DNA from 2 places in the Paenibacillus sp. sgz302114 genome. Region 2 is predicted to be linked to the other one. Evidence: a T-box and tRNA genes for the amino acid it is inferred to sense, from the RefSeq annotation. Region 2 holds a T-box; the other holds one or more tRNA genes.
What was found. A T-box is a leader RNA that pairs with one kind of tRNA and senses whether it is charged. The one in region 2 lies ahead of AC0LWF_RS01880 (valine--tRNA ligase), so its partner is inferred to be a tRNA-Val.
Positions count from the first base shown of each region.

Region 1 (15,005 bases), on a different contig from region 2:
GATTCACGGCTGAACACGCTGCAATTTATCTTGTACAAATTCATGTCGGAAGCGGATGCATTAGCCAGCAAGATTATGGTTAACGGTGGAGCGGGCTTATCAGCCTCGAATTTCACGCTCACGCCAACCGCGGTCAGCATGACGATTGCCATGGTTGTTATTCTCCCGATTGTCTGCATTTATCCTATTATGCAACGTTATTTCACCAAAGGGATTATGCTAGGTGCAGTGAAAGGGTAGAACTACAATATAGATGCGAGATACAAATGGGGAGGCACAAGGGAATGAAGAAGAGGGTTTCAGTATTAGCGGCAGCAACAATCGTATCCATGCTATCGGTCAGTTTGGTTGGCTGCGGAAGCGAGAACACGGGGAACAACGGTGATGTTACTGGAAATACGAAGATTGAGGCGTCCTCGAACGACACGTCGAAGAATGCGACGACATCGAACGATACGACGGCTGCGACTGATGAGAGTGCGCCGCTTGAGCCGGTCAAGATCTCGGCGTTAATTGGTCCGAGCAATCTGTCCGGTGTTCAAAGCGACGAGATTGCAACGGAGATCTTCGAGAAAAAGTTTGGTCTCAAAATCGATCACATCTTCGCCGGCGATAAATTCGATGAAAGACTTTCCGCAATAATGGCAAGCGGCGATATGCCGGACCTCATCGAGTTCAAGGATAAGAAACAATTCGAAAGCGCTGTCAAGGCAGGCGTTCTGATGTCTTTGGATGATCTGGTCGCACAGTACGGCCCTGACATCACAAATAATCTGCCTTCGATGCTTCAATACATGAGAGATAACTACAGCGACGGAACAGGCAAGCTGTACGGCTTGGCTTCGCAAATCGGCGTCAGCCAGCCGACGAACCTCCTTCATATGGCACTCTATTCCCGATATGATCTCTACAAAAAAGCCGGATCTCCTGCAATGAATACGTATGACGATCTTCTGAATACGTTGAAAACGATGCAAGCGGAATATCCGAAGAATGACAAAGGACAGAAGGTTTATCCGCTGCAGCTCTGGAGCGACTGGGATTCGATCAGCATGAGTCTGGTAGACTTTACGCTCCCGGGGTATATGGGCGTTAACGCAAATGCAGGAACGCTGCAGTTTACCGAGTATGATCCAACTACAAAACAGCTGAAGAGCGTATTTGATCCAACGAGCGATTACATGAAAGGCGTTCAGTTCTATTACAAGGCCAACCAGATGGGCCTCCTGGACCCGGATTCGATCTCTCAAAAATGGCCGAATGCAGAAAGCAAAACGAAAGAAGGCCGCGTGCTGACGACAATGTGGGGTTGGCAATCGCAAATCTTTAACGGCAACGATCTCGTTAAAGCCAATCCGATGGCAGGAATGATCCCGCTGTTCCCGAAAGACGAAGCAAAAATGCTCATACAAGCAGAATCGCCGGTCGGCGGCGGGTATGTATTCGGCATCGGCAAAAATTCCAAAAATGCGGACCGTATCATTAAACTGCTGAACTACTCCGCAACCGTGCAGGGCTCGACAGAGCTGATGAACGGCGTCGAAGGCAAGGCATGGACGCTCAACAACGGCAAAGACGAGTATTCGCCTGAATACTTGGAAAAAGTGGCAAAGAACGATCCTTCCACAGCCGGCTATGAAAGCTTCTTGATGCTAAACAAATGGAACATTGATCCTAGAACGAACGAATCGATTACGCATGAAGGCTGGTCGCAGTTCGTGAAGAAGAACTTGACGGCGGCCGAGCAAGAGTGGGCCACGACGAACAGCGCGCTGAATGTGTATGACTATGCCAAGAAGAATCTGACGGTTGTTCAAGACGATGGCGTAGTTTCGCTTGCCGGAGCTCCTTCTGATGATATCAAGGTTATTCAGCAGAAGCTGGGCGAAATTCTCAAATCGATGTCCTGGAAGATGGTCTACGCGAAGAATGACGCGCAATTCAACGTGCTTAAAGACGAGCTTATCGATAAGGCAACGAAATTAGGTGCGGATAAAAACTTCCAATGGGCTCAAACCGAGCTGGCTGCCGCAACTGCAAAAGCATCCCAATATACGGAATATCACGTTCAATAACAGTTGCGAGCGGCTATATTTGGAAGCTACGGGCTCCAAGTATGGCCGCTTTCTGTTTAAGAACGGATTGCAGGAGGCGTTGAACTTGAATTATTACGTAGCTGTTCATGGTAGTGATGGTAATCCGGGTACAGAACAAGAGCCCTTCGCGACACTTGAAAAGGCGCGCGACTGCGTTCGCTCGATTAATGGCCTAATGAAGGAGGATACCTTCGTTTATATGCGCGGGGGTCTCTATTATCTGGATAGGGAGTTCGTGCTTGACGACCGGGATAGCGGTTCAAACGGATTTAACGTTCAATACCGCAATTACCCTGGCGAAACGCCGATTCTCTACGGAGGACATCGAATTACAAATTGGGAACACATCAAATTTGGCGTTTATAAAGCGAAGGTTGATCGTAATTGGTCATTTCAATCCTTAATCGAGCACGACGAATGGGGGATTCGTTATGCGAGCGCGGCGCTTACAGGTCCTGGCCAATGGTATTTGAACGAACAAGCAGGAGAACTGGTCTATTGGCCGCGGAGCTCGGACATCTCTAGTGTAATCATTGCCGCACCGATCATGAAAGATATGTTCCGGCTGATTGGAAGTTCATCTTCTGCTCCGGTAAGGAACATTCAAATTATAGGGCTGCAGCTTCAATTAACGGATACCGTTAAACATTTTGATTATGTGGACTCCATTGATTTTGTCAACGGCAACGCAGAGCGCGAAGAGACAAAGCACGGTCTTATTTATATGGAAAATGCGGAATTCATTACGGTTAAGAATTGCAGACTCTTGAATGCCGGCGTATGTGGAGTATGGCTCAACAAGCATGCGCAGCATAACGAAATTTATGGGAATTGGATTGAAGGATCCGGCTTAAATGGCGTTTTTCTAACGGGCTGGTCCTTCGACCAAGGGCCGTTTAAGTCAGCTGAAGATGCTTATGTCAACAAGTTTAATCTTGTATCCAACAATTTCATCTATGACAGCGGCAAATTCGAGCTGACGCGAGGCTCAGGTATACAGCTTCATCAGAGCGGTGACAACGAGATCTCTCATAACCGCATTATGAAAGCGCCGAGATATGGCATTTCCATGAAAGGGGATCGTTACGGCGTGCTCGAAAATCACGGGTATATCTATGGAATTCCTGTGACGAGAGACAACCGCTATGATTTCCTTTATACCCGAAATAACCGGATTATGTTTAATGACGTATCTAACGTGATGATGAACTCCGAGGACGGAGCAGGCATTGAATCCTGGGGAACGGGTACTGGGAACGTATATGACCATAACTGCGTACACGACTTCATCAACCTGAACCATTGGCGTAATTGGTTCGGCGGTATCTACTTGGATGACTGCTCGGATTACATGACGGTTACAAACAACATCGTATATGGGATACACGGGGGACATGCTTTCGGCATTATGGAGAAAGGCATTGAGAATCGCGTCTTTAATAACATTATTGCAAACAACGGACTGACATGGGCAATCTGGATGCAGGAATTTGCCGAGGTTTCCTATGGGTTAAAGCTTGGCTGCAACATTCTATTCAACAATAATACGACCGCGATTTATGGCTTTGAACATCTCCGTGAAGGTTTTGCGGGGAATCCCGTTTACACATCCGTCTATGAAGGCGAGCTGCCGGAGCGGATTGCGAGCCTCGATCATAATTTCATTTACGAGCCGTTCGGGTCAACGGATGTACTTATGGGCGACAAGAATACCGTCTATCTCTCCTACGAGAACTGGAAAGCGGCTTATGGATACGATGTCCATACCGTACAAGGCAAGGATCCGCTCTTCGTGGATGCCGAGAACGGTGACTTCAGACTTCATCCGGACTCGCCGGCTTTGGCGCTCGGCTTTACTCCGATCGATCAGAGTCTGATCGGTCTGAAGAGCGATTTCCCGTGGGAGCCTATGCAAACAACGCCTGTCAGCGTTTTGATAGAAGCGAACGGCATTCGCGCTCTCCCTCGTTTACATCAAGCAGCGAAAGAGGTAACGCTATGATTTATACAACATTCGGACAAACCGGTCTTCGCGTCTCCAAGCTTGGCTTAGGCGGCGCACCGCTTGCAGGAGACTTTGGCAGGACGGATGAAGCGGAGGTACAAAGCCTCGTTCACGAGGCAATCGATTCCGGGATCAATTTCATCGATACCGCGCCGAAGTATGGCATGGGTGAATCCGAGCGCCGGATCGGCAAAGCGCTTGCTGGACGTAGAGATAAGGTCATTCTCGCATCGAAAGCGGTCCGTTCGGATCTTCGCTACGATTACGACAGCACGATCCGTTCTGTTGAAGACAGCTTACAGCGGCTGCAAACCGATTGCATCGATATCCTGCAGCTGCACGATGTGGAAACGCAACCGGTGGATCTCATAATGAACGAAACGGTTCCTGCACTCGAGAAGCTGAAGCGGGATGGGAAAATTCGTTTTACCGGCGTGACGACTCGCGTCCTGCCTCTACTGATGGATTATATGAGGACAGGCAGCTTCGATGCCATTCAATTCTATACCCGCTATATGCTAATCGACCATACGGCTAAGGATGATGTGATGCCTTTTGCGCAGGAAACCGGTATCGGCGTCATCAATGGCAGCGTTCTGGGGTTGGGCATGCTGGCGGATGCGCCTGCTCATTTTCTGGAAGAGGAAATCTCGCGCAAAGCTCTAAGCCGTATCGACCAGCTCCAATTCTTGCGTAAGACAGAGCCGAAGGGCCTTATTGAACCGGCCATGCGTTTTAGCTTAAGTCATCCCGCTATACATGTGACATTAACGGGAACGTCTTCGCGGAAGTCTCTTCGAACCAATCTGTCCTACTGCGATGGGAAAGGCTTGGATAATGATAAACTTCAGCGTGTCTACGATCTGTTTCAAGGCCAGCCATTGTTTGACTAGTTGTTAGAGGAGTGAATGAAATGACATCAACCATGCCTAAAGTAGGCGCGTCGTCACGAATTGTCCCTCCGCAATGGGCGCTTCAGGAGCAGCTGCTATTCGAAACCTTAAACAAGTCTGCGAAAGAGTTCGTCGAACGTTACACGCATCCGGACGGGACGCTCATTTGGTTTGATCATTGGCCGGGTATGGATGGATCGGATGATCCTTATGAGGGCTTCATGAACCTGGCACTGCTCTATGTCCTTGGCGGAAGCAGCGAGCTCTATGAAGTGTCGCGTAAAATTTGGGACGGTATCACCTGGCAGTGGACAGAGTATGGTCAACTTCACCGGGAATTTGATGCTTACTATGACTGGATGCACCACGGAGAAGGCTATTTATATCTCTACTTCCTAGGCTTGGCGGGCCCCGCGACACTGAAGGACCGCCAACGCGCTGTTAATTTTGCGCGGATGTACACAGGGGAAGACCCGGAAGCACTCAATTATGATTCCGATTTGAAGTTAATCCGTTCACCGTTAAATGGAAGCCGAGGACCGCGTTTTGAAGTCGATGAAGAGGATTGGAGCACGCACCGTGGCATCCTCGACGATTATTTAGCTCCATATGAAGATATTCCTGGCGTGGATTTCGAAAGCATGAAATGCGCCTGGTCGAACGACGGCATTTATAAGCAAATCATTCGAATGATGAACGAACGAATGAACCGCGGCGATGTTCCGCTTAACTTGAACGCAACGGGCTTGATCACGCATGCGTTTCTTCACACAGGGGATCAGAAGCTGAAACACTGGGTGATCGATTATGTGGAGGCGTGGCAGGAACGGACTCGTTTAAACGGTGGTATCATTCCCGACAACATCGGCCTGACAGGGCAAATCGGAGAGTATAATGATGGCAAGTGGTGGGGCGGCTATTACGGCTGGCGCTGGCCGCACGGGTTTATGACGATTATCGAACCGCTGACGAACGCTTGCATGAATACCGTCTTGTTAACAGGGGATATGAACGGGCTGCGGCTAGCAAGGGAGCAACTGGACGCCAATTGGAAGCTAGGACGGGAGCAAGATGGCAAATGGCTTGTTCCTTATAAACATGTTGACTCCGGTTGGACGGACTTCCGCGAAGCGCTTCCCAAATATCCGATTTATCTCTGGACCATGTCGATGGCGGATGAAGATCTGGTCCGTGTTGAGCGAATTGCGAAGGACCATGACTGGAACGAAGTGATTGTCCCGGCATTCTCAGGAAGAGATCCAAGAACAGGCCGCGAAACGAAGCATTATATTGGCAATACGCAGCCGTGGTATCAGTACATTCGAGGGCTCAACCCTGATTACCCGGAGAGAATTCTAAGCGCGAACTATGAAATGGTTGGAAATCAGCTTGCCAAGATGCGCGCTCCTGAAGGAGATCCGTACAATTGGACGGAGCATTTTAGCGATGGGATTTACTCTGCCATTCACATTTGGCAGGAGATGTGTCCGCTCTACTTCGAAGGGCTTGTTCAACTGACCCTTGGCGGACCGATGCATATTTCGCATGGCGGGCTTCAGCATGGCCGCGTGCGATATTTTGACGCGCTGGCTAAACGTCCAGGACTGCCTGCAGGAATTTCAGCCCTAGTAGATAAGCTAGGGGAGGATTCCATGACGCTGCATTTGGTCAACACGAGCCTGTTCGAGACCCAAGAATTAATCGTCCAAGCAGGCGTTTTCGGCGAGCATAGCTTTGGTCTTGGCGAAGTAACCGACCTACTCGGCAATGTTCAAGAAACAATAGAAGTAAATGGGAAATGGCTGCACGTTTCCATGCCAGCTGGAACTGGTATCACGCTGCGCCTATCGATGGAGCGCTACGTGAATACCCCTTCGTATGACTTGCCTTGGCCGCATGCAAATCCAATTTCAAATCCAAGTCAAGAGCAGCCGATCCGAGGAAGGAGCAGGTCATGATCACCGATGCGGCTCACCGAGTTTTCAATCCGGTTCTACCCGGAGATAATCCCGATCCTTCGGTTGTCAGAGTAGGCTCCGACTATTATATGGTGACCTCGACGTTTCAGTATTTCCCTGGTGTTCAAGTATTCCATTCCCGCGACTTGGCGAATTGGAAGCCGATCGGTCATGTCATTACGCGGAAGAGCCAGCTCGATCTAACCGGGATGCCGGATTCCTTCGGCGTATTCGCGCCTGATATCTCCTATTATGACGGCAAGTTCCGGGTAGTCGTTCCTTATTATCACGGTCAGCCGCGTTGCACGACGCTGCTGTTCACGGCTGACCGGCCGGAGGGGCCTTACAGCGAGGCGATCATTCTTAATCATCACTTTATAGATCCGTCGATCTTCAACGATGACGATGGGAAGCGCTATTTGGTATTCGGCGGCGGATGGGTGCATGAAATGAAGCATGATGGTTCATGCTTCGTCGGTGAAGCGAAGCAGGTTTGGCCGGGAACGGGAGGCGCAGCCCCGGAAGCGCCGCATATCTTGAAACGAAACGGATGGTACTACCTCATGCTTGCCGAGGGTGGCACCTTCTTCGATCATATGGAAACTCTTTCGAGGAGCCGTTCGATATGGGGGCCTTATGAGTCTTGCCCGCATAATCCTGTCCTTACGCAACGTGATCCAGAGAAACTTATACAGCGGGCGGGCCATGGTAAGCTCGTTCAAGATGAGGAAGGCAACTGGTGGATGTTCCACCTCGGAGGACGACCATTAACGCCGGGAGGTTATTGCCCGCTTGGCAGGGAAACGTTCCTTCAGCCGGTTCAATGGACGGATGATGAATGGTTCACGGTCGGAGACGCGGGCGAACCCTGCGCGTCAATGGTGCTGCCGCTTGCCGGACAGGGACAGGAACATGCATCGGCTTGCGAGATCCATGATTCGTTTACAGGGAACGAGCTTTCTCCCGATTGGGAATGGGTTAGACATCCTGTTGAAGAGGGGTATTCGTTGTCGTCCGAAGGGCTTCGGATAGCTTGTAAACCGTTTATTCCATATTCCCTGCAATCGACGCTCCTATTAACGAGGCGCTGGCAGAGTTTTGGATTTGAAGCGACCGCCACGGTAGCTTTCCATCCAGAGAGCAGGGGCGAGGAAGCCGGGATGACGATGTATCGGGACACAGATGCATTCCTGTTCTTCAATGTTCGCAATGGGCTCGGCCAAACGGCGGCCCAGCCGTTCGACGTCAAGCGTTTGCACGAGAATCAAGAGCACGAAGGTCTCTACTTAGAGGTCGGACAATATGTGAACGTGCTAAAGACAACGCTAGGCACATGGCGCCTGCCTATACAGCATGGCGAGCGGATTTGGCTTAAAATCCGTTTAGAACCGAGGACTCAGCTTATTACGCTTTTCTATTCCATAGACGGCCTAGTCTTCGAAGAAACCGGTATCGCATTATCAGCAGAATCTCTTTACCCGGAACGAAGCAATCGCTTCTTGTGCTTCACTGCGCCGCGAATTGGCCTCTATGCCAAAGGCGTATTCGGAGAGTTAGAGGGTTATGCTCAATTCAGTTCCTTCACGATGGAACCGCTCGGGTAATAAGGATGACTTCTAAGGGCTGCAGGTGACGGGGCGTTACGGAAAAACAATGAATCTGAATCTCTTGATACATTCAAAAGGACCATATCCACTCGAAAGATGGTTTCATCATCTCGAGTGGACATAGTCCTTTATTTAAAATGTATTTCTAGATCGCCTGTCTCGGCAAGAGCTAGGTTCGTTTAAATCAGTCTTTACATCAACCTTGCTGTATTACAGTTCAGTTCTCCTTATATAAACAAAAAGAACCCTTATCTATCAAGGGTTCTGCGGTTTGAATTATGGTGATCTGAACAGGGTTCGAACCTGTGACCCCTACCCTGTCAAGATAGTGCTCTCCCAGCTGAGCTATCAGATCATATGAGCTACTTCATTAGTGACAAGTAATAATATAGCAAACGGCAAAATAGATGTCAACCACTTTTCACAAAAAATTAGTCTAAATCGACACCGAGCCGCATAAGGTGTATTCAAGAGGTTAACCTTGAGGAGGCGGGTTGTCTAGTGGCGGAAGCTGCTCATTTATTTGTATGGCTGGTTGGTTTGTTTGGTATCGTCGGTACGGTTTGCTTGTGTGTAGCCAAGATGGTCATCAATGATACGATCGCCTATGATGAAACCTTTGTATGGAAGAGAAAGCTCCCGCCAGAAGCGAAGGCATCCAAACGGTAAATGAGGAAATGTTTGCTATGTTAGCTTCACGGGTATACTAATCCCATCTCACCAACGGGAGTGGTATACTTGAAGACAATCATGCTGTGCTGTATCGTTCTATTCCTATTCGTGTGTACGGGTTGCTTGCGCAAGCAGTCAGAAACGGTTATGCCGAGCTCGACATCAGTATTCAGCGACGTTTATGATTCATCCGATAAAGGAAGAGTAATTGGGCCGCCACCGTCGTCAGGCAGAATAGAAACGGGCAGAATGAAGCCTCCACTACGTGAAGATAACACGCCTTAAATCCGGCGATGCTCCTAAAGGGCATCCCGGATTTTTTCATTTTATGGCCAATAAATTCCGATTCCCGCATAATTAAGCCTCCGATCAGCCATCCTACAAGAATGACTTGCCAAAAGGAGGAATCCCCATGTACATGAGAATGCCGGAACAATCCGGAGAAGCAGCCGGTGAGCAGCGAGAGTCATTCGTCGCGGTGCAGAAGAATGGCGATGGTGATCTAACCTCGTTCCAAACGTCCACTGGACGAGTATTGAACTATGAGGAGGCACTTGCGGAAGTAGAGAGCGGTGCGATTGCCGGAGTAAACTCGTTCAAAGGCAAAGACGGCGAAACGTATATCCGAGGCAATGCCGACGGTGATCCAACGAACAACCTCGATCAATTGCCTAACTTCTAGATAAGCTTCAATATAAAAAGCCCGCTCAGCGGGCTTTTTATATTGTCTATTTTCTATCTCACAATGTATAGCGCACATGCTGCTCAACGAATTGCATGATGCCAGCCTTGTCCTCGTAGTCAGGTTTCGTATCCTCGTAATGCATGAGCCAAATCCGCTCTTTAATGTAATCTGGGAGCGAAGAGAGCTCGTCCAATGACGTATGTACGACGGCTGGCGGCCTCAGTTGGCAATCGTGGAAGATTCTCTGGCAGCCACGATCCACGAGCTTATGAAGAAGCTCAGGATTAAACTTCAGATCGGCGGAATAAAAGAACATCTCATTTATGTAATACGAATAGCTGATTTTGTTCGGAATATGATCCGTTTGAATCGGCTCGACTGTAAATCCCGGCAGCAGCTCATTGTTAATTCCAGGTACGATAGGTCTGACTTCAAAATATTCGTCAAGCGACCCGCACTCATCCTGCAGCAGACCGCCCTTCAATGAGCTCTCCCAGAGCGGCGTGACAAGCGCTTCCGGTATGAATAGCAGCGGTTTTCTTTTATAAATAAACTTCATCTGAAAGGCCAGCTCTTCCAAGCCGCCGATATGGTCAGCATGAATATGGCTAATGAGAATTGCATCGATGTCATTGACTGATTTACCCAGCTTGTGCATGGACAGCAGCGCTGTGTTGCCGCAATCAAGCAGAATGGTATGCTGCTGCGTATAGATCAGCGCATTGGTATTGAAGTACAACTTCGCAAAAGCATTGCCCGTGCCGAGCATCTGGATATCCAAGCAATTGTCCTCCTATAGCGATAGGTTCCATTCAAATTTATCACTTCTTAATACAAATGAAAAGGAAAACCTTGGTCAAGCACAAAGGCGCATCCGCCTACATACGATGGCTATGAACGGATCGTTAAGATGGGCAGGTGCGGATAACATGGCCGGTAAAGGCAAAGCAACAAAGAAGAAGAAGAAGAGCGCTTCAGACCGCAAACAGGCGGTGTTGAAGCTCGTCTTGTCGGACACATGCGGAGTGTGCAAAACGCCATGTGCGAGAGGGATGCGCTATTACGAAAACATGAAGCAGCCTGGGGCTGTGGGCAAAGGCGTACCTTGCATTTTGACCCGGACGTTCGTGTAGCGAGCAAAGGATTATGACCTGAATATTTCCCGGGCAAGCGCAATATTCAACATAATGTGACAGGATTTGGTAAGGAAAAAATGTTTTCAATTGGCGCAACTTTGGACGACTTGGTGAGTATAACCATACATCCAGATTAACGGACGGAGGTTACAACCATGAAGTTCAGAAAACTACTCCTTTTGACGCTCGTGTTGTCGCTATGGGGTGGAACGATGCTCTTCGCGGACGCAGCTTCACAGCGTGTTCGGGTCTTCTTAAACGGGAGCGAGCTAGATGATAGCGGCATCTTCACTGACGGCAAAACCTACTTATCGATTAGACAAATCGCCAACAACTTGCAGTCGATTGTACTATGGGACGACAATTCCAAGAAAGTAACGATCTACAAACCGAACGTGCACATGTTCCTCTTCCAGGACACGAAGATCTTCGGAAACGTGAACAAGGGCGATAAAATTTCGTTCAAGGTCTTCGCCCAAATTGACGATCTTAAGACCGATATCTCTGCTGTGAGGGTTACGATTGCGAATCCAAGCGGCAACGAGAGCCTGATTCAATCGAATAACGTTGCGATTGACAAGGATAATTTCTGGTATCGGACAGACGATTACGATTATAAGTTCGAATCGGCAGGCAAGTATACAATCAACTTCTATATGAAAGTAGCGGGATCGGAAGATTGGAAGCTCGTGTCTGAGAAGACAATCACGTCCAATTCCAAGTAGGATCATGCCGTTCCGAGCGCCTTTACTTAGTAGAGGCGCTTTCGTTTGACCCTGAGGATGCTTACATGTTACGATACGAAGGAAAAGAATCAAGAATGGAAATGAGGTTACTTTACAATGAGCGATCACGTACATGATGAGAATTGCAACCATGATCATGACCACGAAGAGCATGTTTTCCTAGTCACTGACGAAGAAGGCGTCGAGCGTGAGATGGTGATGGTATTTACGTTTGAATCGGAAGACCAAGTATACTCCGTATTGCTGGACCGCAACGATCCGGAGGCTGACGGAATTATTTTCCGTATTGAAGAAGAAGACGGTGAAGCATTCCTGGTAGGTATCGAAGACGATACGGAGTGGGAACGCGTAACTAAGCTTTATGAAGAAATCGCGCAGCGTGAGAACGAGGCTTAGAACCTATAGCACGATGCACGAAGAAACTCCGAAGCCCATGGGCCTCGGAGTTTTCTTATTTGCGCGGATTATAGTAAATGGTACGCCCGTTAAACATTGTTAGTTCAGCTTTCAGATGCTTGGCAAAATATTTGCACAGCTCATTAGCCTTCGACTTATCGCCATGTGTAGCGGAGTCGGGAAGCACCACTTGTACATGCGAGATCGTAGCTTCGCCAGCGCTCTCTGTTCCAACACCGAACAGGATATGATTGTACTGCGGTGTCGTTCCTTTCAAGTAAAACCACCGATTCTCTTCCCCGGGCTTCGTCTCAATGGTATAAGGAAATGCGGCGCCTTGATAGTCCCAGGCCAATTGCTGACCGGTAAGCGAGGTTTGTTCCTTGTAACGGCCGAGCCGTTCCTTCACGTCGCTTAGGCTGAGTTGATCCACGGCAGAACCTTGCACGAATTTGATGTAAGCGCTTTGACTCATAATGCCCACCTCCTTCCACATCATAGCATTATCGCAATAAGATTGACAATAACCGCCAGTCCTAATAGGGTAGCAAGCAAAAAGAAAACCCCAGCCGTTCCTTCGAATGAAGGAGAGCAGGGGCAAACGTTGCTGTAATAGATTCGATTCTTGAGATTAGGAAATCGCTTCTTCCTCTACGATTACCTTTACAAATTGAATGCTGCGGTCTTCCGGACCTTTTACCGGCAGGCCAACTTCGACGTGATCGACGATGTAGTCGATGTTCGTCTGAGAGATAACCTCACCCGGGAGCAGAATCGGAATGCCCGGTGGGTAGACATAGATGAATTCAGCGATGATCCGACCAGCTGATTCTTTGAAAGGCACGACTTCCGTCTCGGCATAGAATGCCTCGCGCGGCGTCAGCGACAAGTGTGGAATCTCTGGAATTTTGACAATCAATTCATTCGCTTCATTCACTTTATGCTGTTCTGCCAGATCGCGAAGCGCATGCAGCAGCGTACCAACCGAATCAGACGTATCGCCTGGTGTAACCAGAGCGAGAATGTTGTACATATCGCTCATCTCAACTTCGATGTTGTGATGGTCGCGCAGCCAGTTCTCTGTCTCGTAGCCAGTAATGCCGAGATGACGGACGTGAATGGTCAGCTTCGTTGGATCGTAATCGTACGTCGCTTCGCCGCCGAGAATTTCTTCACCGATACAGTAAAGGCCTGGCATCTTATTAATTTCGGTACGAGCATGTTGCGCAAGCTCGATCGCTTTCTCCGCAATTTCGTGACCGTTAATCGCCAAGTTGCGGCGAGTCGTGTCTAGTGAAGCGAGCAAGATGTAAGAGGTCGACGTAGACGTCAGCATACTCATGATCGTCTGCACGCGATGCTGATTAATCCGGCCGCTGCGTAGGTTGAGTACCGAGCTCTGCGTCATTGAGCCGCCAAGCTTATGGACGCTCGTTGCTGCCATATCCGCACCAGCTTGCATAGCTGACATTGGCAGCTTCTCATGGAAGTGAATGAGCACGCCATGCGCTTCATCAACGAGAACAGGAACATCGTAGCTGTGGACAAGATCGACGATTTCTTTCAAATCCGCGCAGATGCCGTAATACGTCGGGTTAATGACGAGCACCGCTTTCGCATCATGGTGACGGTCAAGAGCACGTTTTACGGATTTCGTCGTAATGCCATGATCGATACCGAGATTCGAATCGCGGGCTGGCGAGATGAACACGGGACGGGCACCGGCGAATATAATGGCGGACATGACCGATTTGTGAACATTTCTTGGCACTATGATTTTATCGCCCGGATTGCAGACGGACATAATCATCGTAATGATGGCACCGCTTGTTCCTTGTACGGAAAAAAAGGTATAATCAGCTCCGAAAGCATCGGCTGCCAATTTTTGGGCCTCTTCGATAACGCCAGTCGGTTGATGTAAATCGTCTAGCGGCGCAATATTTATAAGGTCGATGGACAACGCGTTGTCACCGATAAATTCGCGAAATTCAGCATCGCTGCCTAGACCTTTTTTATGTCCAGGAATGTGGAATTGAACAGGGTTATTGGCCGCATGTCTGCGCAGTGCGCTAAACAGCGGAGTCCGGGTATGATCCATTTGCATTCATCCCAGCCTTTCGTGGTTAGTGTGTTTATAAACAAAGCCCAGTATAGCAAAACTAGGGGGGATTGCAAGTAACTTTTTTGCTTAGAATAACTTGGACACGAGTCTAGTGCAAAGCAAGCATGGAAGGGGAACAAGTATGAGAATCGCTAAAGGCTGGGCAGGGAAAAAAGTATTATCGTCACCATTTGTCGTCCAGCTCCTCATTATTATGTATTTGGTTGAATTCGTGAAAGGGGCTTTGCTCGTTTCGATTCTTCCAGTTTATATGAGGGAATCGCTTGATCTGTCCGCTTATGCGGTCGGCTGGGCGCTCGCGCTTCAATATATAGGTGATAACGCATTCCGCAGCCCGCTTGGCTGGGTCATCGATCGGATCGGCTACCGCTACGTGATGTTGTTCGGCGTGTTGTTCACGACCGCATCCGTTGTAATCGTCTCGTACACGAGCGGGCTCGGGTGGATTGTCGTCGCTTGTCTGCTGCTCGGCATTGGCACTTCGCCGCTCTGGCCATGTGTCATCAATGGGGCGACTACAGTTGCAGGGAACGAATCCAGCGGTACTATTATGAGCGTCGTATACATGGCATGGCTCACGGGCGTTGGCTGCGGGCCGATCGTCATTAATTTCTTCATCGTACATACATATACACCTGCCTTTCGAATATTGCTTGTCATGATGATTGTCGTCATTCTTGTCGCGTGGT
Region 1 is NZ_JBVYOI010000003.1:310,081-325,085, reverse strand. Features, by position in the region: gene AC0LWF_RS10750 (carbohydrate ABC transporter permease) at 1-240, shown strand, start outside; gene AC0LWF_RS10745 (extracellular solute-binding protein) at 285-2,075, shown strand; gene AC0LWF_RS10740 (right-handed parallel beta-helix repeat-containing protein) at 2,161-4,098, shown strand; gene AC0LWF_RS10735 (aldo/keto reductase) at 4,095-4,994, shown strand; gene AC0LWF_RS10730 (DUF8034 domain-containing protein) at 5,015-6,952, shown strand; gene AC0LWF_RS10725 (glycoside hydrolase family 43 protein) at 6,949-8,556, shown strand; tRNA gene AC0LWF_RS10720 (tRNA-Val) at 8,839-8,914, opposite strand; gene AC0LWF_RS10715 (hypothetical protein) at 9,061-9,228, shown strand; gene AC0LWF_RS10710 (DUF3892 domain-containing protein) at 9,644-9,913, shown strand; gene AC0LWF_RS10705 (MBL fold metallo-hydrolase) at 9,972-10,685, opposite strand; gene AC0LWF_RS10700 (hypothetical protein) at 10,846-11,049, shown strand; gene AC0LWF_RS10695 (stalk domain-containing protein) at 11,208-11,777, shown strand; gene AC0LWF_RS10690 (DUF1292 domain-containing protein) at 11,895-12,194, shown strand; gene AC0LWF_RS10685 (DUF1885 family protein) at 12,250-12,669, opposite strand; gene AC0LWF_RS10680 (aminotransferase class I/II-fold pyridoxal phosphate-dependent enzyme) at 12,826-14,292, opposite strand; gene AC0LWF_RS10675 (MFS transporter) at 14,438-15,005, shown strand, end outside.
Region 1: it has a tRNA-Val gene. The T-box ahead of AC0LWF_RS01880 (valine--tRNA ligase) is inferred to sense a tRNA for this amino acid. The anticodon was not compared.

Region 2 (15,005 bases):
TGGAATGTGCTGAAGCATCAATGGTTTGATGGGGCAGGTCGGAAGTTTGCCAGATTCAATCTAATTAGCTACGCGGTTCTGCTGCTGAATGTATTTATGAACGAGGCATCTAATTTTCACAGCTGGTCATAAGGAGTGCAGATACAAAGTCAGTGCCTGCGAAAGGAGCGTTTCGCCAGGAAAATGAGAGATTATTATCCGATGATGGTGAGGCTTCATGGCCGGCGCTGCGTCGTCGTAGGCGGCGGAGCAGTTGCGGAGCGTAAGGTTCGCGGCCTATTAGACGGCGGGGCAGACGAGATTATCGTCATCGCGCCACATATAACTGAAGAACTGAAGGTGCTCGCGAGTAGCGGGTGTATCGGCCTTGTGCAACGGGAATACATAGAACAAGACCTGCACAAGGCTTTTCTTCTATTCGCAGCGACTGACTCGCGGGAAATGAATGGGAGAATTGCAGCCTACGGCGAGAGCTGCGGGGCGCTCGTCAATGTCGCCGATCTGGGCGAATCCGGTCATTTCATTACGCCATCTGCAGTCAGACGAGGCGAGCTGCTGATCGCAGTGACGACTGGCGGCGCTAGTCCGGCATTAACGAGCCTATTGAAGAAGCAGCTAGCGGGGCAGTATGGCGCTGCTTATAAAGAACTTGTGGAGCGGCTGCGGCTGCTTCGCGAGCATGTTCAAGGCGAAGTGACAGATGAAACTGCAAGGACGATGCTATTACGCCAGGCTGCGGAAGAGCTTGCTGTTCCTGGGGCGGAGTATGATCGCAATGAACCGATAGATGAGTGGATGAACAGGCTGCAGCAAGCAGCGAAGAGGAGACAATAACACATGCCTTATATCGTAGATGGACGTCGAGTAATCGTTGTAGGAACACGTCAGAGCGCGCTTGCCTTGACGCAAACGGGCCAAGTCATTGATCAGCTGAAAGCGATTTGTGCGGAGCACGGGCTTCCGTATGATTTTGAAATTCGCAAAATTGTGACGAAAGGCGACCGTATTCTTGATGTGACGTTGTCCAAAGTCGGCGGCAAAGGTCTATTCGTGAAAGAAATCGAGCAAGCGCTGTTCGATCAAGAGATCGATCTCGCCGTTCACAGCATGAAGGACATGCCTTACGAGCTGCCGGAAGGTCTCATGAATGGCGCAGTTCCGAAAAGGGTTGATCCTCGTGATTGCCTTATCTCGGCAGGTGGCCTATCGCTCTCAGAGCTTCCGCAAGGAGCAAAAGTGGGCACGAGCAGCCTGCGCCGTTCCAGCCAATTAAAGAATGCGCGTCCTGACTTGCAAATCGAGTCGATTCGCGGCAATATTGATTCCCGCATTAAGAAGCTGGACACTGAAGGCTTCGATGCGATTGTTCTAGCAGCTGCAGGCTTGCACCGCATGAGCTGGGACGGGAAGATATCGGCATACCTCTCGGAGGAGCTGTGTGTCCCGGCGGTTGGACAAGGCGCACTCGGCATTGAGTGCCGCGAAGACGACGCTGCTGTGCGCGAGCTGCTCGCGCTCTTGAACGATCCGATTACCGCGCTTGCCGTGTCGGCTGAGCGAAGCTTCCTTGGCGCCTTGAACGGCGGGTGCCAAATCCCGATTGGCGCTCACGCGACAATCGTTGGGGAAGCGGAGGATGGTTCCGCGCTGCTGGAATTGACAGGTATTGTCGGCTCAGCTGACGGCAGCGTTCTGCTGAAAGAAACATTGCAAGGCAATGATCCGGTTGCGCTCGGCATGGAAGCCGCAGCGCTGCTTAAAGCTAGAGGAGCAGACCGTATATTAGCTGAAGTTAGGGGATGAGCGACTGTGCTACAGAGAAGCGGCAAGGGGAAGGTCTATCTCGTAGGAGCGGGTCCAGGCGATCCAAAGCTCATCACGATTCGGGGAAAAGAATGTATAGCAGCTTGTGACGTCATCGTCTATGACCGGCTCGCAAGTCCACGATTGTTGAAATATTTAAAGCCGGGCGCCGAGAAGGTCTACGTTGGCAAGCTTCCGGATCGTCATACGATGAAGCAAGAAGATATTAACCAACTGCTCGTTGATCTTGCCTTGCAAGGGAAGGTCGTCACTCGTCTGAAGGGCGGCGATCCAACTATATTCGGCCGTGTTGGCGAAGAGGCCGAGCTGCTGTATCAGAACGGGATTGAGTTCGATATCGTGCCAGGCATTACCTCTGCAATCGCCGTGCCTGCCTATGCGGGCATTCCGGTTACGCATCGCGATTTGGCTTCATCTTTATCTATTATTACGGGTCACGAGAGTCCGGATAAGCTTGACCATTCCATTCAGTGGGACAAAGTAACGCTTGCAACGGGTACACTTGTCTTCCTGATGGGGGTAGCGAAGATCGGCTACATCGCTGAGCAGCTCATCAAGCATGGCAAACCTGCGGATACGCCTGTGGCGCTAGTTCGCTGGGGCACGCGCGTGGAGCAGCGGACCGTAACAGGGACGCTTGAGACAATTGAAGCGATCGTGGAAGCGGCGGACTTCAAGCCACCGGCGGTCATCGTCGTCGGCGACGTTGTGCGCCAGCGCGAGAAGCTGATGTGGTACGAGCGCAAGCCGTTATTCGGCACGCGCGTGCTTGTGACGCGCGCGAGAGCGCAGAGCAGCGACCTTGTCGAACAGATTGATGAGCTTGGCGGCGAAGCCTGCGAATTCCCGGTTATTGAGACGAGGGAGCCTGCAGGAGATGCGGCGGTGGCGGAGCTTACGGCTGCGCTGCAAGCGGCGGAGCAGTATGAGTGGCTCATGTTCACGAGCGTCAACGGCGTCGATTATTTCTTCAGCTGGCTGAGCAAGCTGCGCATTGATATTCGCCGGTTTCACCGCGCGCGCATTGCCGCGGTCGGACCGAAGACAGCAGAAGCGCTGGAGAAGCGAGGCATGCTGGTTGATGTGCTGCCTGTCAAATTCCAAGCAGAGGATCTGCTTGATAGCTTGAATGAGCATCTCATAGAAGGTCAACGCGTGCTTCTACCGCGAGGCGATCTCGCACGCGAAGTGATGCCGCGTGAGCTGAGGGCAAGAGGGCTGACGCCTGTCGAGATCGACGTGTACGAGACGGTGCTTGCGGAAGAGCAAGACGAAGAGACGCTTGAGCTGTTGCTCAAAGGTAAAGTGGACGTTATTACGTTCGCAAGCTCATCGACGGTTACGAATTTACTCGAAGTGCTGCGGCGTATGGGCGTAGAACAGCCTGTAGAGCTGCTGCAAGGCGTAGATATAGCTTGTATTGGTCCTGTAACGGCGCAAACAGCTGCTGAGGTAGGACTTACGGTAACGATTCAGCCTGAAGAGGCTACGATAGACGGACTTATTGATGCAATAGCAATGAATCGCAAGCTGAAGGGAGCATACTAACATGGCATTTCCAATTACAAGAAACCGCAGATTGCGCGGAACCGCAGGATTGCGCAGCTTGGTGCGTGAAACACAATTAACGGTAGATGACTTGATCTACCCGTTGTTCGTTACAGTCGGCACAGGCATCAAAGAAGAAATTCCTTCGATGCCAGGCGTTTATCATCTGTCGATGGATCTACTCCAGCAGGAGATTGATAACGTAGTCGCAAGCGGCGTAAAAGCAATTCTGCTGTTCGGCGTTCCAGCAACGAAGGATGCAGTCGGTTCATCCGCGTATGATCATAACGGTATCGTGCAAGAAGCGACGCGTGCGATCAAGGAATGGGCACCGCAGCTGCTCGTCGTTGCAGATACATGCCTCTGTCAATTTACTGATCACGGCCACTGCGGCATGATCCATCACGACGAGCGGACAGGCCGCGCGGAAGTCGATAACGATTCTTCGCTCGAGCTGCTCGTGAAGACGGCTGTCTCGCAAGCGGAAGCTGGCGCTGACATTATTGCGCCATCCAACATGATGGATGGCTTCGTTGGCGCAATCCGTGAAGGATTGGATGCGGCAGGCTTCGAGTCTGTGCCGATTATGTCCTACTCGGTCAAATATGCGTCTGCATTCTACGGACCATTCCGTGATGCGGCCCACTCCGCACCACAGTTCGGCGACCGTAAAACTTATCAGATGGACCCAGCCAATGCGCGTGAAGCGCTTCGTGAAGCAGAAGCGGACATCATCGAAGGTGCGGACATGCTGATGGTGAAGCCTGCGCTTGCTTATCTCGATGTTGTGCGTATGTTGAAGGAGACTTTTGACTTGCCGGTTGTTGCGTACAATGTTAGTGCAGAGTATTCGATGGTGAAAGCTGCTGCGGCTAATGGATGGATTGATGAGCGCGCGATTGTGCTGGAGACACTCACGGGGATGAAACGTGCGGGTGCGGATATCATTATTACGTATCATGCGCTTGATGTGGCACGCTGGCTGCGCGGGGAATAACAAAACTAGGCTAGACTTTGCATGAGCGCAAGTGTAAATGGCTATCGCCGTCTTCTGACGGCAGAAGCTTACGTTTCGCGGAGACATTATAGAAATGGATACAGCTTAACCTATACATTCCATAATGTTAAAAAGCCTGAACGGTCTAGCCGTTCAGGCGGGCAAGGTCGAGCTTATATTCATTTAGGCCGAATTTGAGGATGTTGCGGTCCTCGAGATCGCGAAGCACCTGGGATAACGATTGCTTCGTGACGCCTGCCATCTGGGAGAGCTCGTCAAAGTTCAGCGCAATTTTAATTGTGATGATGTTGCCAGAGCGCGAGCCGTGGCGGTTAGCAAGCAGGATGACGTTCTTAAGCACGCGGGTGCGGGCGTCAACGAAGGTCAGGTCATAGACATGCTGGTTCGTGTCGCGCAACCTGCGGCACAGCTCAGCCATAATATGGCGAGTAATCTCAAATTGATTGCGGAGCAGGTCATTGAATGCTTTGCCTGCGATGACAAGCAATGTCGTCGATTCAAGCGTCTGTGCGGAAGCCGAACGTGGTCTGCCGTCAAGCAGCGACAATTCGCCGAAGCTCTCGCCAGCTTGGATGAGCGACAGCACCTTTTCCTCGCCTGCTGTGCTGCGCGTATAAATTTTCACGGAACCTTTCAACAGAATATAGAAAGCTGAACCGTGATCATTTTCCTGAAACAATACGGTTCCTGCAGGAAAAGATTGCTTATTCGCGATCGACAAAATATGATGCAGCTGTTCGTCGCTCAAGCTTTCAAATAGCTGTACGGTCTTCAATAGTTCGATCAATGCAATCAGCCTCTCCATCTGGAGTAACAGGCCAAGATAGTAGGAAAGCCTGTACGATCTATAGCAGAAGTGTACCATAGGATTGTCACTAATTAACAGGCAGGTGTCGCAAATGAACGTTAAGAATCAGAAAAGGTCGGATGAGCGCTCCAAAGCTGCTTTTGCCAAAGCGAAGACGGTCATTCCCGGCGGCGTTAACTCTCCGGTTCGCGCTTTCAAATCTGTTGGACTAACACCGGTATATATGGAGCGCGGCGAAGGCTACCGCGTCTACGACATTGATGGCAACAGCTACATCGACTATGTCGGTTCGTGGGGACCGCTCATTATGGGCCACGCCCATCCAGAGGTTATCGAAGCGATCAAGAAGACGGCTGAGAAAGGGACAAGCTTCGGCGCTCCGACGGAGCTCGAGACGCTGATGGCTGAGCTCGTCTGCGATCGGGTGCCATCGGTTGAAGTCGTCCGTATGGTAAACTCCGGCACGGAAGCGACGATGAGCGCACTGCGTCTTGCGCGCGGCTATACGAAGCGCAGCAAAATTTTGAAGTTTGAAGGCTCGTACCATGGTCATGCGGACAGCTTGCTTATTAAAGCAGGATCAGGCGTTGCAACGCTTGGATTGCCTGACAGCCCTGGTGTGCCAGAGAGCGTGGCATCCCATACGATTACCGTTCCTTATAATGATCTGAACTCCATTAAGCTGGCGTTCGAGCAGTACGGCGAGCAGATCGCTTGTATTATCGTTGAGCCAATTGCCGGCAATATGGGTGTCGTTCCGCCGCTGCCTGGCTTCCTGCAAGGGCTGCGCGACATTACGACGCAATATGGCAGCTTGCTCATCTTCGATGAAGTCATGACAGGCTTCCGCGTTCATTACAACTGTGCGCAAGGCTTGTACGGCGTAACGCCGGATCTGACTTGCCTAGGCAAAGTCATCGGAGGCGGCCTGCCAGTCGGCGCATACGGCGGCAAACGCGAAATAATGGAGATGATGGCGCCTAGCGGTCCGATCTATCAAGCTGGCACGTTGTCCGGCAATCCGCTTGCGATGGCCGCGGGTTATACAACGCTAAGCCTGCTTACACCGCAAACGTACGAGCAGCTTGAGCGGATGAGCGTTCGCTTGCAGCGCGGCTTTGAGGCGAATGCTTCGAAACACGGCGTACCTGCTACGATTAATCGTGTAGGATCCATGGTTTGCCCGTTCTTCACCGAGAAGCATGTTATCAACTACGACACGGCGAAGACAGCGGATCTGGATCGGTTCAGAGCTTATTTTGCATCGATGTTGGATTTGGGCGTTAGCGTTGCGCCGTCCCAGTTTGAAGGCATGTTCGTTTCTGGCGTGCATGACGAGGCGGCAATTGATGCAACGATTGAAGCACACGATGAGGCGCTTCGCCGTCTCTAATAGGAGCTGAGAGTCGTGGTTGAACATCGTTTGTTAACCTATGAACGAAACGGGGAGTGGCTGAGCTTGTCGGCGAAAGAGCTGGCGAGCCATGCTGCCCATGCCGGCGTTCAGCAGATAGAGGCCGGGAGTCATCCGCACCATGTGCGGCAATGGCTGCTGGCCCTTGGTTTATTTCCGGTACGTTACTTGAATCGCCTCTTCTCCGTAGGCGGCATCCAAATGGACGGAGACACGATCCGGCTCCGCACCTTCATTCCGGCCGATCCGGCAAAGGATGCGGTTTATCGGATGGCGATGCAGCAGCGAGAGGAAGTGGAGGCTGTGCGGTCGTCCAATGAGCGCGCACAGGCAGAGGTGCTTTTTCAAGACGACTGGTGCCTCGTCATGGACAAGCCAGCAGGTATGCCTGTTCATCCGAATGCACCCGGCCAGCGCGGAACTCTCGATGAGGCGGCAGCACTCGCCGGTATCGCGCATGGCGACCATCAGTCCGCGAAGCATATCCACCGGCTGGACGATGATACGGCTGGACCCGTGCTCTATGCGCGCAATGAGCTGGCGCAGCTGCACCTGGACGCGGCGATGCGAGAGAAGACGATAGGCAGGCAGTATGTCGCCCTAGTGCAAGGCGTGCTTCGCAGGCCAGCAGGAACGATTGATGAGCCGATCGGCAAAGACCGCCATCATAGTGCCCGTAGGCGCGTGTCACCAGCCGGGGATCATGCCGTTACCCATTACGAGACAATCGCTTCGTACCGCCGCGCCACTCTTGTGCGCTTATGGCTGGAGACCGGCAGAACGCATCAAATCCGTGTCCATATGAGCTACCTTGGTCATCCGCTCGTTGGCGATTCGCTGTACGGCGGCAGTGACTCCCTGCTTCGCCACCAAGCGCTGCGAGGCGAGCAGCTGACGTTCATCCATCCGTGGTGCGCGGAAGAGATGACCGTGCAAGCGGATGAGCCTGAATGGTTCCGAGAAGTGCGCGAACGCTATGCTTCACTGTGAAAATCGTAGTCATGCCTATCCACCCCTTGCCATATAGATAAATAGGGAAGAAAGCTGTAACCAAGCTTTGGTGAGAGGGGAAAGGAGGACGACAACCGTGCCCAGTCAGTCAAACGGTTTGCGATTTGACATTTATGAACGGGTTCATTTGCCTGATGAAGTAGCGGCAATCGACGAGCTGGAAGAAATTGAGCTTGTCCCCCGTATCGGAATCGTTCAGCAAGACGAGCAGGTGTTGTTAAAAGGACATTTGCTCCTGACCGGCGTGTACCGCGCTCAGGATGAGCCTTTAGCTGAACAATCATTGGAACACTGGATTCCTGTCGAAATTACGCTTCCTATGAATCGTATTCACCGGCTGGATGACATCTCCGTAGAGATTGATAACTTCGACGTTGATCTTCTGTCAACGCGAACGCTCAATATCACGGGTGTGCTGTCGCTGAAAGGAATTGAGCTGGGTCATTCAAGCCCGCAGGAAGAGTGGCAGCGGGAAGAGCCTTTCACGGTCGTGCACAAAAGAGATCCGGTAGAGGTGCCGAATTACGAAGCGTTGTTCGAGCAGCAGACTGGTTATGCGGAGCCGCAGGCCATCCGTAATGAAGGTTGGGAGCCCGCCGGCAGCCCGCCTGCCTACAACGATGCGTTTATCCGTGATGCGGCGGCGCAAGCGGCGCAGGCGGCATTCGAGCAAGAGGAGATTGCGCAGGCGGCAGAGATCGTAAGGCAGCAGCAGCTGGAAGAGGAGGCTCGAGAAGCAGAAGCGGCGCTTCAGGCGATTGAGTCCGAGGTGTCTGATGAAGTGATCGAGGCGGCAATTGCCGGACCTCCTGCGGAGAATCCGTTTCTAGCTGACGCTGCGGAACGCGAAGCCAGGAGCCGTCAGCTGGCAGCGAATATCGCAGATGCGCCGGCTGCGCAGCAATTTGGCGACATTTCGGCAATCGAAGCCGAATCGGCGCGAAAATTGAAAGTCGCGGTCGGGGGCAAGCCAGCCGAGGAAGAGGCTGAGGCTGCTCAGCCGCCTGGCGTCGGCTTCCGGTCACTGCTGCAATCGAGCCGCAGGGAGCAGGAAGCAAGGGCGGCGGCGGAGCAATCGGCCGAGCAGGCAGCGAAGGAAGCGCGCAAATCGAGCGGAGATGAAATCGAGTGGAAGAACCTGTTCTTCAGCCGTTCGGGCGAGGATCAGTCCTTCCGCAAGCTACGCATCTGTATCGTGCAGCGAGAGGAGACGCTCGACGTCATAGCAGGCCGTTATCAGCTGCAGCCGCGCGAGATTGCGCTCTATAATCGGTTGCCGGATCAGAGCATTAGCGAAGGCCAAGTGCTGTATATTCCTTAACGCGCGCGAGATAGATGCAGATAAGCCTCCGAAAAGGGCTGTAAGCATTCCTTTTCAGAGGCTTTTTTGCTGTCTTTCCCAAATCTCTGGAAGTGTGGACGGCTGTGGGATTGACGTGGACAATTAAGAACGTGTATGATAGAAAAAATAGGGTTATACTCTTATTATAATGACGTTGATGGGGAAGAGTAGCAGGAATGCCTTCAGAGAGCGGAACCAATGCGCTGAGAGGTTCTGCAGGTAATGAACTGCGACAGGTCGCCCCGGAGTTGCTGGAATGAAACGGTGCTAATCGTTAGTTCAAGCCGGCTGCAGCCGTTATCTGTTCTAAAGTTGTCGAATGAAGCCGTTTCATGCGGTTTATTCGGAACAAAGGTGGTACCGCGGAAGCTAGAACCTTTCGTCCTTTGCTATTAAGGGCGTGAGGTTTTTTTGCGTTTATCCAGTTTATTACGATATTGAAATACATTGGAAGCGAGGAATAGTGATGTCACAGAAACAAGCAATGACAGAGATGCCGACGACGTACGATCCGAAGGCAGCCGAGTCCAAATGGTATCCATATTGGATGGAGGGCAAGTTTTTTGAAGCAGGCAAGCGTCCAGATGCGGAAGCCTATACGATTGTAATTCCTCCTCCGAACGTAACGGGTATGCTGCACATCGGGCATGCGCTCGATTTTACGCTGCAGGATATTCTGATCCGTACGAAACGGATGCAAGGCTATGATGCGCTATGGCTGCCGGGGAGTGACCACGCAGGTATCGCGACGCAAACAAAGGTTGAGCAGAAGCTGCGCGAAGAAGGCGTATCCCGCTATGACCTGGGACGTGAGAAATTCCTGGAGAAAGTGTGGGAATGGAAAGATCTGTACAATGAGACGATTCGTGAGCAATGGGCGAAGATGGGCTTCTCGCTCGACTACTCGCGCGAGCGTTTTACACTGGATGAAGGGCTGTCCGCAGCGGTTCGCGAAGTGTTCGTTCGTCTCTATGAGAAGGGCCTTATCTACCGCGGCAAAAAAATCATTAACTGGGATCCGGCTGCGCGCACGGCGTTGTCCGATATCGAGGTTGAGCATAAAGAAGTGAACGGTCATCTGTATCATCTTCAATATCCGCTGAAGAACGGCTCGGGCTTTATTACAGTTGCGACGACTCGCCCAGAGACGATGCTTGGTGATACAGCGGTTGCGGTACATCCGGAAGATGAGCGCTATAAACACCTCATCGGCGAACTGATTATTCTCCCTATCATCGGCAGAGAGATTCCGATTATTGCTGACGAGTATGTGGAGAAAGAATTCGGTTCCGGTGCGGTAAAAATTACGCCGGCGCACGACCCGAACGATTTCGAGGTTGGCCTTCGCCATAGCCTGCCGCAAATCGTTGTAATGGACGAGAGCGGTACGATGAATGCAGAAGCGGGTCCGTATAACGGTATCGACCGTGCGGACTGCCGCAAGCGGATCGTTGCAGATCTGCAAGAGCTTGGCGTTTGCATGAAGATCGAAGATCATGTTCACCAAGTTGGCCATAGCGAGCGCAGCGGCGCAGTTGTTGAACCGTACTTGTCGACACAATGGTTCGTTGAGATGAAGCCTCTCGCAGCGGCTGCGATCGAAGCGCAGAATGCGGGCAAAGGCGTCAATTTCGTTCCAGATCGCTTTGAGAAAATCTATTTGCAATGGATCGAAAATGTTCGCGACTGGTGTATTTCCCGCCAATTGTGGTGGGGACACCGCATTCCGGCATGGTACTGCGACGCTTGCGGCGCGATGCATGTTGCACTTGAAGACCAAACATCTTGCTCCACATGCGGCAGCGAGTCGCTTCGTCAAGATGAAGATGTACTCGACACTTGGTTCAGCTCGGCATTATGGCCGTTCTCGACACTCGGCTGGCCGGAGCAGTCTGAAGACCTAAAACGGTTCTATCCGACGAATGTTCTAGTAACAGGTTATGATATTATTTACTTCTGGGTTGCGCGGATGATCTTCACGGCGCTTGAGTTCACAGATGAGAAGCCGTTCAAGGACGTTCTCATGCACGGTCTCGTTCGTGACGAGAACGGCAAGAAGATGTCCAAATCGCTTGGCAACGGCGTCGATCCGCTTGAAGTGATCGAGAACTACGGCGCTGATGCGATGCGTTTCATGATTTCGACAAGCAGCACGCCGGGTCAGGATCTGCGCTTCCGCTGGGAACGCGTTGAACAAGCGCGTAACTTCGCGAATAAGATCTGGAACGCTTCACGGTTCGCGCTCATGAACCTTGAAGGCGTAACGGCAGCTGACATTGACATCAATGTGAAGCTTGGAACGGCAGATCGCTGGATTCTTCACCGTCTGAATGCTGCGGTTGCTGACGTGACGCGTCTGATTGACAGCTATGATTTTGGCGAAACCGGCCGTGTGTTGTACAACTTTATCTGGGATGACCTGTGTGACTGGTATATCGAGTTCGCGAAGCTGAACCTGAACGGTCAGGACGCGGAAGCGAAGCGCGCGACACAGTCCGTACTCGCATACGTACTAGATCGTACACAGCGTCTCATTCATCCGTTCATGCCGTTTATCAGTGAGGAAATTTGGCAACACTTGCCGCATGAAGGCGAGACGATTACGCTTGCTCCGTGGCCGGTTTATGATCCAGCGTTTGAAGCGCCTGAAGCTGTTGCCGAGATGGAGCTGCTCATGGATATGATCCGTGCGGTTCGAAACATCCGTTCTGAGGTTAATGTACCGATGAGCAAGAAAGTCGAGCTGCTCGTGAAGCCGTCGAGCGATAGCATTGCTGCCATTCTGACGCGTAACGAAGAGTTCATTGTCCGCTTCTGCGGCACGTCGAAGCTTGAGATCAGCGAAGCTCTCGCTGCTCCGGATAAAGCGATGACAGCAATCGTTACAGGCGCACAAATGTACTTGCCGCTTGCTGGCCTCATCGATATCGAGCAAGAGATTGCTCGTCTGAACAAAGAGGTTGCAAATCTGACAAGCGAAGTTGAGCGTGTGGAGAAGAAGCTTGGGAATGAAGGCTTCGTTGCGAAAGCGCCTGCGAAAGTCATTGAGGAAGAACGCGCGAAAATGGCTGACTATGCGGAGAAACGCGAGAAAGTGCTTGCGCGTATTGAGGAGCTGAAGGGCTAGAACAGCCCTTCTGAGCTTGTCAATTCGCAGCATTTCGCTGCAGAAGGAAGAAGGAAATCATAATGACTGAACAACAGTTATCGGCACAGCTTGCTAGCTATGAAGAAGCAAGGGATTGGATTGTGGGGCTCGTCCCATTCGGCATTCGCCCTGGCATGGAGCGGATCGAGAAGCTGATGGAGCTGCTCGGCCGCCCGGAGCGCCGGCTGAAATTTATCCATGTGGCGGGCACGAATGGCAAAGGCTCTGTCTGCGCTTATTTGACCAGTGTGCTGCTGCGATGCGGCTATGATGTAGGGACGTTCACGTCCCCTTACATAACGAAGTTTACGAATCGTTTCAAGTATAACGATGCGGACATTCCCGATGAAACGCTGCTTATGCTCGCGAACAAGCTGAAGCCCCATGTCGAAGCAATTGCACAGACCGAGCTTGGCTCACCTACGATGTTTGAAGTATCGACGGCGCTGGCGATTTTGTATTACGGCACAGTGTCATACCCTGATTTTGTCGTGTGGGAAACTGGGCTTGGCGGACGTATGGATGTGACGAATATCGTGACACCGCTTGTGTCGGTTATTACGAATGTTGGTCATGATCACATGGATATTCTTGGCGATACGATTGAGGCAGTCGCGACAGAGAAAGCTGGTATCATTAAAGCAGGTGTTCCCGTCGTCAGTGCAGTGACACAGCCGGAGGCAGTAGCCGTTGTAACTTCGACGGCTCAGGCGAAACGCAGCTCGCTTTATCTATTGGGTGAAAAGTTTCATGAATCGGCGCTTCAAGTGGCGGAGAATGAGCAAACATTCCGTTTTGACGGCTTGTTCCGTACGATTGAACCGCTGACCATTACACTAAATGGTGCACATCAACGGACGAATGCAGCCGTAGCTGTCATGACGCTTGAAGTGCTGCGGCAGTATTATGCCGCTATCATTGAGGATGAAGACCTACGGGAAGGGCTTCGTACTGCAGCTTGGCCGGGGCGCCTCGAGATGATTCAGCAGTCGCCTAGGCTGCTCATCGACGGTGCGCATAATCCGGAGGGCGCCCAGACCTTGGCGGCTGCGCTTCGTGATACGTATTCGTACAAGCGTCTGCATCTCATGATGGGGATGCTATCGAATAAGAATCATCGCGACACGCTCAAGCATATACTACCTCTAGTGGATACGCTTATCGTGAGTGAGCCGAATTTCCGCAAGGCAATGCCTGCTGCGGAGCTGGCTGAGCTCGTCAGCGAGATTCGTGATTCAAGTGACCGTCCTTTTGAGCTGATCGTTGAACCGGATTGGAAGCAGGCTCTTAAGAGACTGCAAGGTTTGGCGAATGAAGCGGATTTGGCGGTCGTTACCGGAACGCTCTACTTAATTGCAGACGTCCGCTCCCAATTGCTCCACAATAAGGATTCTGAAAAAGGTTGGTGAACCGTCTTTGAACACAGCAGAGCACGTTCATTTCATCGGTATTGGCGGTTACGGCATGAGCGCCATCGCGCGCGTCATGCTGGAGATGGGCTATAAAGTGACAGGCTCAGACGTTGCCGGGCAAGAGCTTACGGAGAAGCTTGCAGCCAAAGGAGCGCGTATTTACATCGGTCACGAGCCGGAGCATGTCAAAGGGGCGGATTTGGTCGTATATTCGACGGCGTTATCTCGTGATAACGTCGAGCGCGTCGCTGCGGAGAAGCTGAACATTCCGATTCTTCACCGCGCTCAAATGCTTGCGAAATTGATGAATAACGGCAAAGGTGTCGCTGTCGCTGGCGCGCACGGCAAAACGACGACATCCTCGATGATCGCACTGGTGATGGAAACTTGCCAGCTCGATCCGACGTATATCATTGGCGGTGAAATCGTCAATGTCGGTACGAATGCGAAAGCCGGCAAAGGCGATTATGTCGTGGCAGAAGCGGATGAGAGCGACGGCTCGTTCCTGCAGTACCATCCTACAATTGCCATCGTGACGAATATCGAACCAGATCATCTTGAAAACTACGACGGTGATTTCAATAAATTAAAAGCAGCTTACGTGCAGTTTCTAAGCCAAGTGAGGGATAGCGGCAAAGCGATCGTCTGTGCGGACGATGATAATATGCAAGAGATGCTTCCTGAGCTTACAGCAGGTCCTCTTGGTCGTGAAGGCGTACTTACGTACGGCATTGACCATGAGGCGATTTACCGTGCGACAAATATTACACTCGGCGATCGTAAAGCATCGTTCGATATGGCGCGTCACGGCCAGCTGCTTGGCCGCATTGAGCTGTCTGTTCCAGGACGGCACAATGTGTACAATGCAATGGCAACAGTCATTACATGCTTGGAAGCGGGCGTATCGTTCGAAGCGATTGCGGAAGCCATCGTTGATTTCCGCGGCGCGAAACGCAGATTCCAGGTGCTCGGCGAAGTGAATGATATTCTCGTTATTGATGATTATGCGCATCATCCGACAGAGATTCAGGCGACAATCAGCGCTGCCAAGTCGACGGGCAAACGGATCATTGCGGTGTTCCAGCCGCAGCGGTATACGCGCACGTTCTTCTTGCTCGAGCAGTTCAGCCGTGCGTTCTCGGAAGCGGATGAGGTGCTCATCACGGATATTTATTCACCCGCTGGGGAGCAGCAGATCGAAGGCGTTCACTCCAAGAAGCTAGTGGAGATGATCATCAAGAACAGCAATGCCAATACGTCATACTATCCGACCAAAGAGGAAGTGCTGACGGTGTTGACGGACCAAGTGAAGCCAGGTGATCTCGTCATTACGATGGGTGCCGGTGATATTTGGAAGGTTGCGGATTCACTTGCGAAGACGCTCCGCGGGAAGGCTTGAAACGTTTGCCTCCCTAAATCCCTCCAGAGGAGGGACCCCAAGGGATTCGTCCCTCTGGACCCCCGAATGGTTTAACGTTTG
Region 2 is NZ_JBVYOI010000001.1:411,053-426,057, forward strand. Features, by position in the region: gene AC0LWF_RS01835 (cytochrome C assembly family protein) at 1-132, shown strand, start outside; gene AC0LWF_RS01840 (precorrin-2 dehydrogenase/sirohydrochlorin ferrochelatase family protein) at 184-834, shown strand; gene hemC (hydroxymethylbilane synthase) at 838-1,803, shown strand; gene cobA (uroporphyrinogen-III C-methyltransferase) at 1,810-3,372, shown strand; gene hemB (porphobilinogen synthase) at 3,374-4,369, shown strand; gene AC0LWF_RS01860 (Crp/Fnr family transcriptional regulator) at 4,515-5,177, opposite strand; gene hemL (glutamate-1-semialdehyde 2,1-aminomutase) at 5,290-6,591, shown strand; gene AC0LWF_RS01870 (RluA family pseudouridine synthase) at 6,607-7,602, shown strand; gene AC0LWF_RS01875 (LysM peptidoglycan-binding domain-containing protein) at 7,700-8,944, shown strand; T-box leader at 9,111-9,355, shown strand; gene AC0LWF_RS01880 (valine--tRNA ligase) at 9,432-12,092, shown strand; gene AC0LWF_RS01885 (bifunctional folylpolyglutamate synthase/dihydrofolate synthase) at 12,155-13,522, shown strand; gene murC (UDP-N-acetylmuramate--L-alanine ligase) at 13,530-14,924, shown strand.